Regions from separate parts of the Paenibacillus sp. V4I9 genome, predicted to be linked through region 1. Evidence: riboswitches for the same ligand, from Rfam matches in the RefSeq annotation. Region 1 holds a riboswitch; the other holds the start of a gene.

What was found. A riboswitch is a leader RNA that binds a small molecule or an ion and turns the genes downstream of it on or off. The one in region 1 is predicted to bind cyclic di-GMP.
Region 2: linked by a shared signal. The riboswitch ahead of QFZ81_RS32930 (putative bifunctional diguanylate cyclase/phosphodiesterase) and the one ahead of QFZ81_RS21810 (putative bifunctional diguanylate cyclase/phosphodiesterase) in region 1 are both predicted to bind cyclic di-GMP.

What each region holds. Positions count from the first base shown of each region.
Region 1 is NZ_JAUSZE010000001.1:4,612,520-4,620,254, reverse strand. It holds gene QFZ81_RS21830 (YheC/YheD family protein) at 1-576, opposite strand, end outside; gene panD (aspartate 1-decarboxylase) at 569-970, opposite strand; gene QFZ81_RS21820 (sulfite exporter TauE/SafE family protein) at 1,343-2,110, opposite strand; gene QFZ81_RS21815 (MFS transporter) at 2,299-3,630, shown strand; gene QFZ81_RS21810 (putative bifunctional diguanylate cyclase/phosphodiesterase) at 3,651-5,432, opposite strand; cyclic di-GMP riboswitch class I at 5,495-5,587, opposite strand; gene QFZ81_RS21805 (HAD family hydrolase) at 5,794-6,444, shown strand; gene QFZ81_RS21800 (GNAT family N-acetyltransferase) at 6,486-6,908, shown strand; gene QFZ81_RS21795 (electron transfer flavoprotein subunit beta/FixA family protein) at 7,241-7,735, shown strand, end outside.
Region 2 is NZ_JAUSZE010000001.1:7,138,997-7,146,731, reverse strand. It holds gene QFZ81_RS32940 (S-layer homology domain-containing protein) at 1-2,044, shown strand, start outside; gene ilvA (threonine ammonia-lyase IlvA) at 2,369-3,625, shown strand; cyclic di-GMP riboswitch class I at 3,687-3,774, shown strand; gene QFZ81_RS32930 (putative bifunctional diguanylate cyclase/phosphodiesterase) at 3,861-5,399, shown strand; gene QFZ81_RS32925 (BMP family lipoprotein) at 5,658-6,731, shown strand; gene QFZ81_RS32920 (ABC transporter ATP-binding protein) at 6,861-7,735, shown strand, end outside.

The sequences.
Region 1 (7,735 bases):
ACCTAATTTCTGAGCGGCTTGTAGAGCAACTTTATCGAGCTGTGAGAGGAGGTCAGCAGCCCGCATCTTTTTGAGCGCCGAGTTTTTGAGAGCATGCTCCACGGATACGACCTTACCGCTGCTCATGCGAATATTCGTTACGATAAAGCCCTTTCCGGCCACTTTGGCCAGTTTACCAGTCACTTCCCAAGATGAATTGAGGCGTCGCTGCACCATCACTCTTAGATCAAAGGGCCGATCATTCACCGTAGCAAGCGGAATTCGCTGCTGAATGATGTTGTTCTTGCCCGCTTTCTTTTTGATATAGGCGTTTAATTGGCTATGCTCTGTAAAATTTTTCTTCGTAGCGCCATCCTGTACCTCATATGTGGAAGAATCCATCTTTTTGATCCGAATGACACCATTGCCCCCATAGCTCCCAGTCGGTTTAATGATGACCTCACCGTATTTTTTTATCATGCGCCAGAAAGAGCTCTTTCTCAGCCATGCTGTTTCTGGAAGATTCACACTAAGTTTAGATGATTTCCGCAGCAGCTTATATTTAGACCATTTGCTTGTGTTTAGTTTCTTAGTCATTAGACTTCACTTCTTGCTTTTGAATAACCAAATCATGTTCTTCAACTCGGAGTAATTGATTACGTTCATCAACGAAAACCACTTGAGGCTTGAGGTTGATAACTTCGGCTTCATTCATAAGGCCCATACTAAGAATAATAACGAGGTCGCCAGGAGCAAAAAGGTGGGCAGGGGGACCATTCAAACCGATCTTACCGCAGCCTTCCGGCGCAGGTATCGCGTAAGTTTTCCACCGGGTAGCGTTACGCAGGCTTGTGACTTGAACCATTTCATAGGGTAAAATATTCGCTTTGCGCATCAGTAAACCGTCTATGGTAATGCTTCCAACGTAATCTAAATCGGCTTCCGTTACCGTCGCACGGTGGATCTTCCCTTTACACATAAGTCGCTGCATATGCAGTAGCTCCTTTATCATCACATTGGGTTTACATCACAAAGTATGACTAAGGTCAGTCTCCTGGTGTAGGTTAAAGCCTATTTCCTACGAAAAATGGGTTAATGCCACGTTGAATTATGCCTGTGATATACTAATTGTTTGCTTTCACAGCAGCAGTGGTAATTACAAGTATCATATTGAGCATACTTAGCTATAAATTGTGGTTTACTCGGGAAATGACGTTGAAGTAAAGGAGCAGATATTTCCCGGGGAACCGCACAAAACGACATGATATGAGCACAGCAAAAAGCGTCCGATTAAGTCTACTCGGACGCTTCTTCGTATGGATGACCAGTTGAATGAAAATAAAAACCGAGCCTCAGCTCCGATTCATCCTATTAATTTAAGACCGCTAATTAATACCAGACTAGCAATAATCGTGCGCAGAATATTGGTCGGTGCCTTGGTGGATAGCATGCTGCCGATGATGACACCGGGAACTGAACCGATGAGAAGATTGAGGACGAGTGTATAGTTTACATTCCCCATACTTGCGTGCAGAATACCTGCAGTTGTCGCAAGGAAGAAAGCATGAGCGATGTCAGTTCCTACGAGCTGAGCAGGAATCATACGGAAAAAGTAAAGCATCACAATGGCATACAGGGAGCCAGATCCAATGGACGTAAGTCCGACAACAAAACCCAATACAGCACCAATTGTAATGGTTAGTCCTCGTTTCTCCTCCAAAGATTTGAGCTGCCAACGATTTTCTTTGATCTTGTGGCCGAAGAAAACTTTAAACAAGGTAGCAAAAGCTACTAGAATCAAGACATAACCAAGAGCATGCTTAATAATGATCTCCTGATTATGAAAGAACGAATTGAATAATTTCAAAAAAATAATGGCTGCGATTACACCTGGAATACTACCCATAGCGAGCATTTTAACCAGCTTGAAATCAATCGTTTTCTGCCGCCAATGCTGAATGGTGCCAAAAAGCTTTGTAATCGAATTATAAAGAAGGTCTGTTCCCACGGCAATTGAAGGATTTATACCAATCAGGATCAAAATGGGGGTGAGCAGCGAAGCTCCGCCTACACCAGTCAATCCGACCATAAAACCAACGAATACACCCATAAATAAAACTGTTAAAGTCATGTTGTCATGTCCCCAATCCAATTACCCACTAACCATATTGGATTAATTTTATTATATAGAAAAGCATTATGTAAAGGAAAACTTTTAATTTAATTGATTACATCATGCTCTGAACATGCTATTCATTCATTCTGGAATAAGTTACAATATATGGATGTAAAAAAATCAGCATTAAGGAGGGGACATCCATTAGAAATCGAACAACGGTTATGGTGAGTATTGTTTTGGCGGTATTAGTGTCGTCTATCGATACCACGATTGCGAATACCACAATGCCGATTATTGTGAAAGAAATTGGTGGCAATGACCTGTACGCATGGGCATTTACCTCTTATATGGTCCTTTCTACTGTATTAGCTCCATTAGCAGGCAGATTATCAGACCTATTTGGACGAAAACGGATCTATGCAGCAGGTATACTACTGTTTCTCTTCGGATCAGTGCTTTGCGGTTTATCCCAGAGTATGCTGCAGCTGATCCTTTTCAGAGCGATTCAAGGGATTGGTGCAGGGGTGATGATGCCTTTTCCTGCCATCATTGCTGGAGATATTTATCCGGTGGAGCAGCGCGGTAAAATTCAAGCGTATTTCACAGGGATGTGGGGGTTATCTGCGATATTAGCGCCTCTTCTGGGTACATTCTTCGTGACCTACCTGAGCTGGCGGTGGATTTTTTTCGTTAATATACCAGTATGTATCGTTGCACTTCTTGCCTTGCAGCCGTATAAGGAAGTGTATCAACCGAAGAAAGCAGTGGTCGATTATGGCGGAGCTATTTTGTTTGCCTGTGGTATATCTTTATTGCTGCTTACAACAGCAGTTGAGCATTATAGCTACATCTATGGTGCGCTAGGGGGCATATTTATGATTGCTTTCTTTTTATATGAGAGAAAACATCCTGCGCCACTCGTTCCGTTAAATCTGCTGCGCAATCGTCCGGTGGCCACTATGATTGCCAGCTCTTTTCTTAGCTGCGCGGCTCTCTTTGGGACTTCCAGCTTCATACCTCTCTTCTTGCAAAATCAAGGCTACTCGTTGTTTGTCAGCGGTATTGCACTTCTAAGTACATCCATTGGGTGGATGGCCGTTGCTATACCTGGTGGAAAATGGGTGCTTCGCTTTGGATATAAACGGCTATTAGTCATAGGTAATATAATACTGGTTATTACTGCGGCCTTATTTTACTTCATTCACGAAGGTACTCCATTCTGGTACACGTTTAGCGCTCTAACTACGCTTGGTATTGCTTACGGTATAATTTTCACCATTACAACAATCGGTTCACAGCAGCTTGTAGAAGCACACCAGAAGGGGATTTCAACCTCGCTGCAGCTTTTTGCACGGAATATTGGGACAGCGGTCAGCGTAACAATTATGGGGGCGATCCTTACTAAATCCAGCGTCTTTTACACGGGTATTCACGGCATGTTCGTGTTTGGACTTTTGGCAAGCTTACTCTCATTGGCCATGCCGTTTGCTATTCGTTCGGCGTCCAATATGAAAAGCCAGAAGACGGAGTAACTTCCGCATTCTGGCTTTTCTCATAAAGCATTTGGACTAGCATTTGCATCATGAATAACATAACTCTTTTCAAATAGCTGGGCTGTAAGTGGAACTGAGAATAAGTATCCTTGTATATTTTGACAACCAACTCTTTCTAAAAAAGTGAGCTGTTCATGAGTTTCTACACCTACGGCAATGACACTCAATTTTAAACTATGCGACATGGCCATAATAGCTTCAATGATTGAAGATGCAGATATACCGGTGAAAATGTCTTGAACGATTGTTTTATCAATTTTCAAAGTATCGACTGGCGATTTATGTAAATAACTTAAAGAAGAATAACCAGTTCCGAAATCATCGACGGAGATTTTAACTCCCATACGCTTTAAAGCATAAAGCTTTTCCATGCAGCTGAGGCCGTTATTCATCGCTGCGCTTTCGGTAATTTCGAGTTCTAAGTACTGTGCTTCCAGCTCATTTTGATGCAGAATCTCGAGAATCATAGTCACCAAATCTTCTTGATGAAACTGGACAGCGGATATATTGACTGCAATAGGAACAGGCTCCATACCCGCATCTTGCCATTTTTTCATTTGTACGCAGGCTGTATGTAAAACCCATTTCCCGATTGCAATAATTTGTCCGGATTCTTCTGCAATAGGAATAAATTCCTTCGGTGAGATGCTTCCTAACTCATGGCTATCCCACCTTAGTAAAGCTTCTACCCCGATTATTTTTCCGGTAGGAATATGGAATTTGGGTTGGTACATCAGGTAGAGTTCATTATGATCTATGGCTGTCCGGAGAGATTGTTCACATGCGCTTCTCCTCGAATAAATGACACTCATTTCCTGTTCATAAAAATAATAATGGTTTCCTCCACGTTCTTTGGCCAAATACATCGCTTGATCGGCATTTTTCAGTAAAACCCCCGGATCTTCTCCATCGATTGGATACAAAGAGATACCAATACTGGTGGAAACAAAAACATTTCGCCCGTCGATTTGGAAAGGAGCTTCCAATTGTTGAATGATTTTCTCCGCTTGCAAAGCAGCAGACTTCCGATTTCCGAACGGGTGCAAAATCACGAATTCATCGCCACTAAGTCTGGAGACAATGCCTTGTTCAAACAAACTTTCGGAGAGCAGGGCGGAGAACTTTTGCAAAACTAGATCTCCTAAGGGATGGCCTAAGGTATCATTTATGAGTTTAAACCGATTTACATCAAGGAAGAGTAGAGCTAAGCTCTGATTATGTAGTATGGCATTGTTTAACGTATCATGGAAAAGCTGAGTGAACTGGTTGCGGTTTGGCAAACCTGTCAGAAGATCAAAATAGGCTAGCTGCTGTATCATTTCCTCGGACTTCTTTTTTTCAGTCAAATCGCGAAGATAAGCTGTATAGACATGCTTTCCTTTATACGGAATGCTCGTAATCGTTATTTCCGCCGGAAATAAGCTGCCATCCGATCGAAATGCTTTCAATTCAATTCGCTTTCCGATAATCGTTTCGTCTTTGGCCGTGAATAGCAGATTTAAGAAGGTTGTCTCCTGGTCATCTTTTTCAAAAAGAAAATCGATTAACGTAAGCCTTAGAGCTTCTTTGCGTTCATAACCAAAAATGGCTTCTGCCGCAGGATTAAACTCTATGATCCTCCCATTTGAATTAAACATCATGATACAATCGATAGCAGACTCTACAATGGAAGCTTTGAGTGCTGTTTTGTTAGTAAAGGATATGTAAAGAGCAATTATTAAAATAATGAACGATAGCAGCATGAGGTAAATAGGATAACTATCTGTTAGCGTATGGTGCATGAATCAACCTCATTTCTTATAAATAAAAAAGTCCATCCCGAATGAAAGGATGAACTCCTTGACTCGGTAACCTGTCGTCCATAGCATCCCAATTAGGGATGCCTTAGGTCATGGCTTTGCGTCGCATTGTTTCCAATGGTTTGCTATTAACGATTCTATATATGTAGTTCAAAAGGCACTAGTTAATGATGGGAAAAGCTTTTATACCAGTTATTACGCCTCATTATAATTAGTTGAAAATGACGTGTCTATAGCGGTATTTACATATAATTAGCGAATAATGTCGAATTCAACTAAAAATAATTAATAATGCTAAATTCTTAAATTTTCTATAGTTCTAGAGATGGATAGGTGAGGTTCAATGTATAAATCAAGCCATGTTCGAGGCATTATTTTTGATATGGATAATACACTGCTGAGGTCTAGGATTAATTTCCAAATGATGAAAAAGCAAGTGGCGGACTACCTTATTGTGCATGATTTATTGCCGGTTGGTTTTCCAATTCAAGGGCATACCACATCAACCATGATTGAGTATGTGAAAGCGAAAGGGATGCCTGAAGAGTCCTATACAGAAGTGATGAAAATGGTCGTTCAACATGAATTAGTAGGTATGGAGGGCGCTGGACTGGAATCCGATGTTTCCGAGCTTCTGAATGTTTTAAAGACTGGCTATGTCCTGGTTATTGTGACAAATAATTCATACGAGGCAGCGGTCCATGCGTTGGAAACGACCGGAATTCATCCATACTTCGATTTGATCATCGGGAGAGAGCAGATGGAAGCCATGAAACCATCTCCATCCGGTTACTTCGCTGCTAAGCAGCATTTTCCGCAAATTCTTGAGAGCGAATGGATATCGATCGGAGATTCGTGGATAGATGGCAGAGCATCCATAGATGCTGGAATCCCCTTTATCAGCTATGGTCCCAATGGACACTTGATGAAGGAGAAGGGGATTACCCCAATAGCGAATATTGACAGCTTGCTTAAGTTGTTAGATTATGTGTAGATAACGATTAATGAAAGTAGTGAATAAAGATGTTAGTTAATGTGAAATCTCGACTAAACGAAAATGAAATACAAGAACTGCTTAGCTACAGTGTTTTCCCCGATCCGGAGGCGCTACAACCTGTAATTGATCGTTACGAAAATGATGCTAATCTATGGTTGTTTGGGTATGAATCCGAAGGTATCTTGGTGGGCATCATCGGCTTTGAACTCAGTGATAATCAGGAGATGACGATCACTCATCTGGCCGTTGAACCGGAGAGCAGAGGGGTAGGCTTTGGGAGAGGGATTATCCTTGAAATTATTGAAGATATGCACCCCGTTCGAATCGTGGCAGAAACGGATGAAGAGTCGGTCCAATTTTATCGGAATATTGGATTCGTCATTCGAAGCCTCGGGGAGAAATATCCCGGTGTAGAGCGTTTCCTATGTACGTATGAGGTAGAAGAAGCGGAAGAGGAGTAAGCTTGTGTAAATGTTCTCTTTTAAAAAAGGATCTGAGTCGTCGACTCAGATCCTTTTTTTGTGTGCGCCCATCATGGGCGTTCGGGGCTAAACGCCATCTCCTACTCGATAGCGAGCAACATCGGTAAGAATACTTTTGAGCCTTAGACTAAAGTAAGTGTCATGTTAGGAAGCTTTTCGCATATATTGTGTTAGATTATTAACTTAAAAAAAAGAGTGAAAGCGATTTCGTTTCGTCATTTTAAGTGACAAAATTCACAATGCTGACAAGCTCAGATCCGTTTGCTGTCGAATGTGCAAGCAAGTTTCCTAAGAAATAGGAGGGTGCAGAGATGCTGCATATTGTAGTTTGTATCAAGCAGGTACCTGATTCTAGAGAAATTCGCATTGACCCCAAAAATAATACGTTAATTCGCCAAGGTGTCCCAAGTATCGTGAACTTCTATGATATGCATGGGCTGGAAGAGGCACTCCGTATTAAGGATGAACAGGGTGCGAGGATTACAGTAGTAACAATGGGACCTCCGCCTGCGGAGAAAGGCTTAAAGGAATGCATCTCCCTAGGGGCAGACGATGCCGTGTTGGTGACGGATCGCGGCTTCGCGGGAGCGGACACGCTGGCGACATCGTACGTTGTTGCCCGAACCATCCGTAAAATAGCCGAAACGTGGGGACCGGTGGATATCGTTTTTTGCGGCAAACAAACGCTGGACGGCGACACGGGGCAAGTTGGGCCTGGCGTCGCATGCCGATTGGATTTGGAACAGCTTACTTATGTAAACAAAGTCGCCAGTGTGGATGAAAAGCGGCGGAAAGTTCGTGTGCAT
Region 2 (7,735 bases), 2.5 Mb from region 1:
CGGCTCTTTAAACATATCGATTAACGGCTTGGACGGAACGCTGACTTCCTATTCCATGAATGACAATGACCCTGACCATAAACCTAGCTATCCACCGAAGGTGGATTTCAAAGCTGCCAAGGAAGTCGCTTCTGCCTTTGTTGGCAAAATGAACCCAGAGAAGCAGAAGGAACTTGTATACAATGATTCAGAGGAGAATGCATTTCGTACGCCGCTGAATGGTAATTACCAGTACAATATTCGGTTCGATCGATCTGTTGGCGGTGTGCCTTTTGCTCTAAATGGTATCAATGTGGTCGTCAATGGGGACGGACAGGTTACGAATTATAACTACAATTGGGATGATAATGTCACGTTTCAGCAGAATGTAACGCCGATTGCTAAGGAGAAAGCTGCCCAAATGTTCCGCGATAAGGCGAATCTTTCTTTACTTTACCAGATTCCATACGGTGCCAAAGGTAAGAAATTGCCGATTATTTCTTACATGCTTGGCGGCTTCTCCCTGAATGCAGAAACCGGTGAGATCTGGAGCCCAGTCAAAGGGCTGGAGGATGTTGAGGGGAATAAGCCGTTAACCGACAAGCCACTGGCTGCTAAGCCAGAAGCTACCTTGGACCTGACTAAGGAAGAGGCTGTTAAGAAGGTGACAACGGTTTTCAACCTATCCTCCGACTACAAAATCCAAGAAGCATCTTATAATGAATTCACCAACCCTGAAACAGGGGAAACCAATTCAAATTGGAATTTAAGTTGGAATGAGACGTCTGAGAAGGATTCTAAAGTTAAAATTGTCGGCAAAGGTGCATGGGCTAGCGTGAATAGCAAGACCGGAGAGATTACGAATTTCAGCAGCTACACCCCTTATGGTCCTGATGCCGATAAAGATATAGAGGGTAAAATTGCCCTGGAAGATGCGATAACAACAGGTGTTGATTTTGTGAAAAAGCAGCTTACTGCTTATACCGATCAGTTGTTGCTTCGTGTACAAACGGCTAAAAATTATTCGGAAGATCAACTGAAGCATATGCGCAATTGGGATATTAGTTTTAAGCGCGTGATTGATGGCGTAAATGCCGGGAATGAAGAAGTGACGGTAAGCATCGATCGTGTAACCGGCCAAATTGTTGGTTATCACTTCTCTATCAGCAATCTGCCATATCCACAGCAGAAGCCGCAGGTGCTGGCCATTGATAAAGCCAAGGATCTTTGGCTCGCGCAGTTCGACATCAAGTTAAATTATGTGGTTGAAGGCACCGGGTTCATCGGTGGGATTCCACTGGAGAAATACAGAGTCATGGTGGCTGCTGGGGATGTCCCGCAATCCATGGATCTGAAAACAGACGGGAAACTAGATGCAAAGCTTGTCTATTCACTCGTTCCTAAATTTAACCGTGAACCTTTCCTCTTGGATGCGCAAACTAGTCAATGGCGGAATAGTGAAACGGGTGAAGTGATTTCCTTGGATAAAGTGACAGTAAGCGACATTGACAATCACTGGGCTAAAAATGAGCTTCAGCTTATGCTTGATTATCAAGCGCTGGATGTGAAGGATGGCAAAGTGAATCCGAATCAAACCATTCAACGTGGTGAGTTGGTCAAAATGCTCGTTATTGCCATGAATGGCGGTAACGGTGGTATTTATTACGGGGCAGAACGGAAGGCATCCTTCGCCGATGTGAGTAAATCTTCTCCTTATTTTGCCTATGTCGAAAATGCGGTTGATCGCGGTTTGTTAGATGTAGGTGCTGATTTCAATCCAGAAGCTGCGATGAATCGGGAGGAAATGGCACAGCTGATCGTGAAGGCGCTTGGCTACAAGAGCCTGACGAAGTTCGATGGCATCTTCAATGGCAATTTCGCAGATGCTGCTAAACTTAAGCATGTTGGCGACGCAGCCATTGTGGTGGGGCTGAATATTATGTCTCTGGACGATGGACAATTCGTACCTCAGCAAGAAGTGACCAAAGCACAGGCGGCCAGCGCCTTCTATCGCTTTTTGCAAAGACGGTCTGAGCTTCAGGAGCAGCCTCGTTACTATTACTAACTAAGTGGTTGAGGGGAGTTAGCTAACTCCTCTAATATCACTAAAAGAAGCCTCAAATCCACTAACAAGTGGGTTTTGAGGCTTCTTGTGGTTGACCGAGCTCCAGATCGTGCCCTCTTTGATGAGGTTACAACACAACTTAAGTCCTAGCTTTAGAACATTGGGAACACATATCGAACTAGGAAATACAGAACGCCGAAAATGATGACGATGTAAGCAGCATATTTGCTATACCAATATTATTTTCGTACAGGCGGGTAGAGTTGTGTTACAATAATCTTTAAAACTTTAATAGCACAATGTGGAGAAAGGGAGTAAGAGAAAATGGTTGTTTCCAGTAAAGTAGGTTTGGAAGATATTATTAGGGCCAATCATGTGCTCAGCAGGGTGATCGAACCATCGCCATTGCAACGCAATGAGCTGCTCTCTAACTTGTATGAATGCAACGTTTATCTTAAACGTGAAGATATGCAAATTGTTCGTTCTTTCAAAATTCGTGGAGCGTATAATGTGATTCAAAGTTTAACGCCAGAGGAACGCGAAGCGGGTGTCGTGTGTGCGAGCGCCGGCAATCATGCGCAGGGTGTGGCTTATTCCTGTAAACAGCTCGGTATTGAAGGCAAAATCTTCATGCCGACGACAACGCCTAGACAAAAGATTTCCCAAGTTAAGCTATTTGGCGGATCGTTTGTTGAAGTTATTCTCACAGGTGATTCATTCGATGATTCCTCTAACCATGCCAAAGCCTACTGTGCTCAAGAGAATAAGGTGTTTATACACCCCTTCGATGATGTCCGTACGATTGCCGGGCAAGGCACGGTTGGCCTTGAGATCATGAATCAGATGCCCGAATCTCCTGACTTTATCTTCGCAACGATTGGCGGAGGTGGACTTGTAGCGGGAGTTGCGACCTATGTGGATAGTGTTTCTCCACGAACGCGCATCATCGGTGTAGAGCCAGAAGGCGCGGCAAGCATGACGGAAGCGCTCAAGCAGGGGAAGGTCGTGACCTTATCCACGATCGAGAAGTTTGTAGACGGTGCAGCCGTGAAGCGGGTCGGCGAGCTTACCTTTGACATTTGCAAAGAAAAGTTGGAGGATATTGTAATTGTCCCTTCCGGCAAGGAATGTACAACCATTCTTGAGCTTTACAACAATAACGCGATTGTCATTGAGCCCGCTGGCGCACTCCCCGTTTCAGCACTCGATACCTATCGGGAGCAGATTCGCGGTAAGAATGTGGTCTGTATCATCAGCGGCGGCAACAATGACATCGACCGTATGCAGCAGATTAAAGAAAGATCGCTCGTGTATGAAGGCTTGAAGCACTACTTTATTCTTAATTTCCCGCAGCGTGCTGGGGCCTTGCGCGAATTTCTGGAAGAAGTCTTAGGACCCACAGACGATATTACCCGATTTGAGTATACGAAAAAAAATAACCGCGACGATGCTCCGGCGTTGGTCGGCATAGAGCTCAAAAATAAAGATGATTATGAGGGGCTTATTGAGCGCCTATCCCAGAAAGATTATGGCTATATAGAAATAAATAAAGACCCCAAGCTCTTTAACTTGCTTATTTAAGGAAAAATAGCCAAATGTGGAATGACTATGATATAGTTAATTAGTCCCGCTTATTTCCTTAATATCGTAAAGGCAAACTTATCGAAAGGTAAGGACGCAAAGCTGCAGATCTAAGGTTGCCCTCGCAACAATGATGGCTGGCTGCCGACAGGTTGCAGTTTACCTAGACAGGTACACCTACGGCTATTCCGATTCGGAATAGCCTTTTTTAAATATCAGATAAGGAGGTTCATGAATGAGAGGCATATTTTCTAAGTGGATACAGCATATGAAAGCGCAAACGTTGGTCTATCTAGGCGTGCTGGGCTTCTTTTTGTTGACCGTTAATCTACTTGCTGCTTCTTCTTTCTCCTTTTCGCCTTACGTTTTCATTAGTATGCTTTTTCAAGCGCTAATCTGTCTGTTTATTGCGAAGAGTGTCCGACAACTGCTTCTTACTAGTAAGAAGCAGGAAGAAAAGAGCAAACAACTTGCCTTCTTGGCCTATCATGATACATTAACGGGATTACCTAATCGCCGATTGTTTAATGACCGATTGGAGCGGGCGCTCCTGCATGCGCAGCGTAGTGAACAGATGGCGGCTGTTATGTTCTTGGACATGGACAGATTCAAGGATGTCAACGATTCATTAGGTCATGCTTATGGGGATCGTTTAATTCGCCTTGCAGCAGAACGTTTACTGGGCTGCCTGCGGGGATCGGATACGGTGTACCGCCAAGGTGGCGACGAGTTTACTATATTACTAGAATCTTTTACAAAGCCTGAAGATGCAAGAGTTGTAGCTTCCCGAATTCAAATGGCTCTGGAAGAGCCTTTTATCCTAGATGGCATGCCAGTAACCATAACAGCTAGTATAGGGATAGCTCTGTATCCGTTAGATGGCAAGCTGCCTGAGCAGCTGATGGCGTATGCAGATGAAGCGATGTATGAGGCCAAAAACCGAGGACATAACCAGTTTCAATTCTATGCCTCTGACATCGATGCTATGGTCAAGAGCAAAGCTCACATGGAGAAAGAGCTGCGATTGGCCTTAGACAACAATCAATTTGAAATCCTATATCAGCCTCAATATGAAATAACAAATCGGAAATTAATCGGAATGGAAGCGATCATATATTGGAGCAAGGGAGACAACCTCCTCACACCTAGCATGGATTGGAAGAAAGCGGCCGAGGAAATGGGTTTCATGATACCCATCGGGAAATGGGCTGTACGAACGGCGTGCAGACAGATGAGAATCTGGCAGGACGATGGCTACACACCGCTGAGAATAACCCTACCAGTAACGGCTTCGCAGTTTAAAGATGAGCATTTTATTGAAGAAATTGCTGTTGTTTTGAAAGAAACAGGGTTGGATCCGATGTTGGTGGAGCTGGACCTTACGGAAAGCATCACATCTTCCAATGTACAAGAGGCTAGTGAAAAATTGATTATGCTGAAGAAATTTGGTGTGCGTATCGTTATGGATGACTTGTGTACAGGCCTATTTACACGAAGCGGGCTCGAAGGAATGCCGCTCGATAGCGTTAAATTGGATAGTACATTGATCCGGGATTTGGTCGACGACGATGAGAATCAGCTGCTGGCTGCTGCCATTATTCGCATGGCTCACCGTCTAGGTCTGAATTTAATTGCAAAGGGTGTTGAAACCGAAGAACAACTGGAGCATTTGAGACTTTTGCAGTGTACGGAAGTGCAAGGAATGCTGTTCAGCAGCCCGTTAGGACCCGAACAATTCCTGAGGCTTATGAACGATAAAATTAACAAAGGGTAATCTAGATTTTATTAACCAGTGGTAGTATAATAAATAATTGGGGCTTGGAACCTATATTGTAGGGGCTTACAAAAAGACCATGTCAACTTGTATGACATAACGAATTATGTTGTTTAGCTCGTGTATCGCTTTTCTGTTGGGTTTCAAAATGATACACTCAAGCTTATAGCCAGTCTTACATAATTTAACTAATTTTGGTCAACCTACGATGTGAGATTTCATGGTTTTTAATTAAATGATCCTATGGGGGTAATTAAGATGAAGAAAATGCTTTCAACAGCTCTTATGGCTGTAACGGTTTCTGCATTAGCTCTTTCCGGCTGTGCCAAAAAAGAAGAAACGAAACCGGCGGCTTCAGGGGCTCCAGCTACTACTGCAGCAGCAACAGCTTCAGCGGCACCAAGCAACAACAGCGGTAAAGATTTCAAAATCGGAATGGTTACCGATATTGGTGGCGTCAACGATAAATCTTTTAACCAAAGTGCATGGGAAGGTTTGAAGGCGCTTGAGAAACAAACAGGCGTTAAAGTGAAAAACCTTGAAAGTAAAGGCGATGCAGATTACACACCTAACTTAAACCAATTCGTTAAAGACGGCTACAACCTGACTTGGGGTATCGGCTTCTTGATGGGCGATGCACTAAAAACAGTAGCAACACAAAACCCAAATGCTAAATTAGCGATCATTGATAATGTCGTAGAAGCTCCAAACGTAGAATCCGTAACATTCTCTGAGCAAGAAGGTTCTTACCTTGTTGGGGTAGTTGCAGGTCTAACAACCAAATCAAACAAAATCGGTTTCGTTGGCGGTATCGACATCCCGGTTATCAAACGTTTTGAAGCTGGTTTCGTAGCTGGCGTTAAAGCGGTTAATCCAAATGCTAAAGTTCAAATTAACTATACAGGCGCTTTTGACAAGCCAGACCTTGGTAAAGCAGCAGCAGCTACGATCTACAACGATGGCGCTGATGTTATTTTCCACGCAGCTGGTTCCACAGGTAATGGTGTATTCAACGAAGCGAAAGACCGCGCGAAAAACGGTAAAAAGGTTTGGGTTATCGGCGTAGATAAAGACCAATCCCTTGAGTTCGGCGATGAAGTAACACTGACTTCCATGTTGAAACGTGTTGACACAGCAGTTATTCGTGTTTCCAAAGACATTATCGACAACAAATTCCAAGGTGGTAAAGTGGTTACACTTGGTTTGAAAGACGATGGCGTAGGCCTTCCTGAAACTTCCAAGAAGAACGTATCCGCGGAAATCTTGAAAAAAGTGGATGAGTTCAAAGCAAAAATTATTAGCGGCGAAATCAAAGTTCCTGAAAAACCTTAATTTAGGTATAAAAGGCATTGCGGTTACGAACGATAGGTTTGCTTCTGTTCAAACAAGGCTGGTTATAATAACTAGCCTTGTTCTTTAGTTTTAGAGGTAATTAAAAAAATTGATCCTTAGGGTGATCTGATGAGTGAAGTAGTCCCTGTTGTTGAACTTAGCAACATTACGAAGCGGTTTCCAGGAATAGTGGCGAATGATGCCATTAGCTTAAAGCTGATGAAGGGTGAAATTCACGCCTTGCTTGGCGAAAATGGTGCGGGTAAATCAACACTAATGAACATTGTATTCGGTCTTTATCAACCGGATGAAGGTAATATTAAAGTGCAAGGCAAGGAAGTATTTATTGATAGCCCGAATCGTGCTATCGAGCTTGGCATTGGTATGGTGCATCAACATTTCAAGCTGGTTCAGCCATTTACCGTGACAGAAAACATCATTTTGGGCATGGAGCCCAAAAAAGGGTCGAAAATCGATTACAAAACAGCGCAAGACAAAGTACGCAAGTTATCGGAGCAATATGGTTTGCGTGTGGATCCAAAAGCGAGAATTGAAGATATCTCTGTCGGCATGCAGCAGCGTGTGGAAATATTGAAAACGCTGTATCGCGGCGCCGATATTCTTATTTTTGATGAACCTACAGCTGTACTAACGCCGCAAGAGATTAGTGAATTGATGGTCATTATGCGCAATCTTGTCAAAGAGGGCAAATCCATCATTCTCATTACACATAAGCTGAAAGAAATTATGGAGATTGCCGATACCGTGACAATCATTCGTCGGGGCAAAGTGATTGATTCGTTGGAAATTTCGAAGACGAATCCGCAGATTCTGGCAGAGAAGATGGTTGGGCGCGACGTCTCCTTCAAAGTGAACAAGCAGGATGTGAAGCTCGGAGAACCCGTTCTCCAGGTGCAAGAACTAGTCGCGCGTAACCAGCAGGGTTTGCCTGCTCTAAAGGGGCTTAACTTTGAGGTGAAAGCCGGAGAGATTCTGGGTATCGC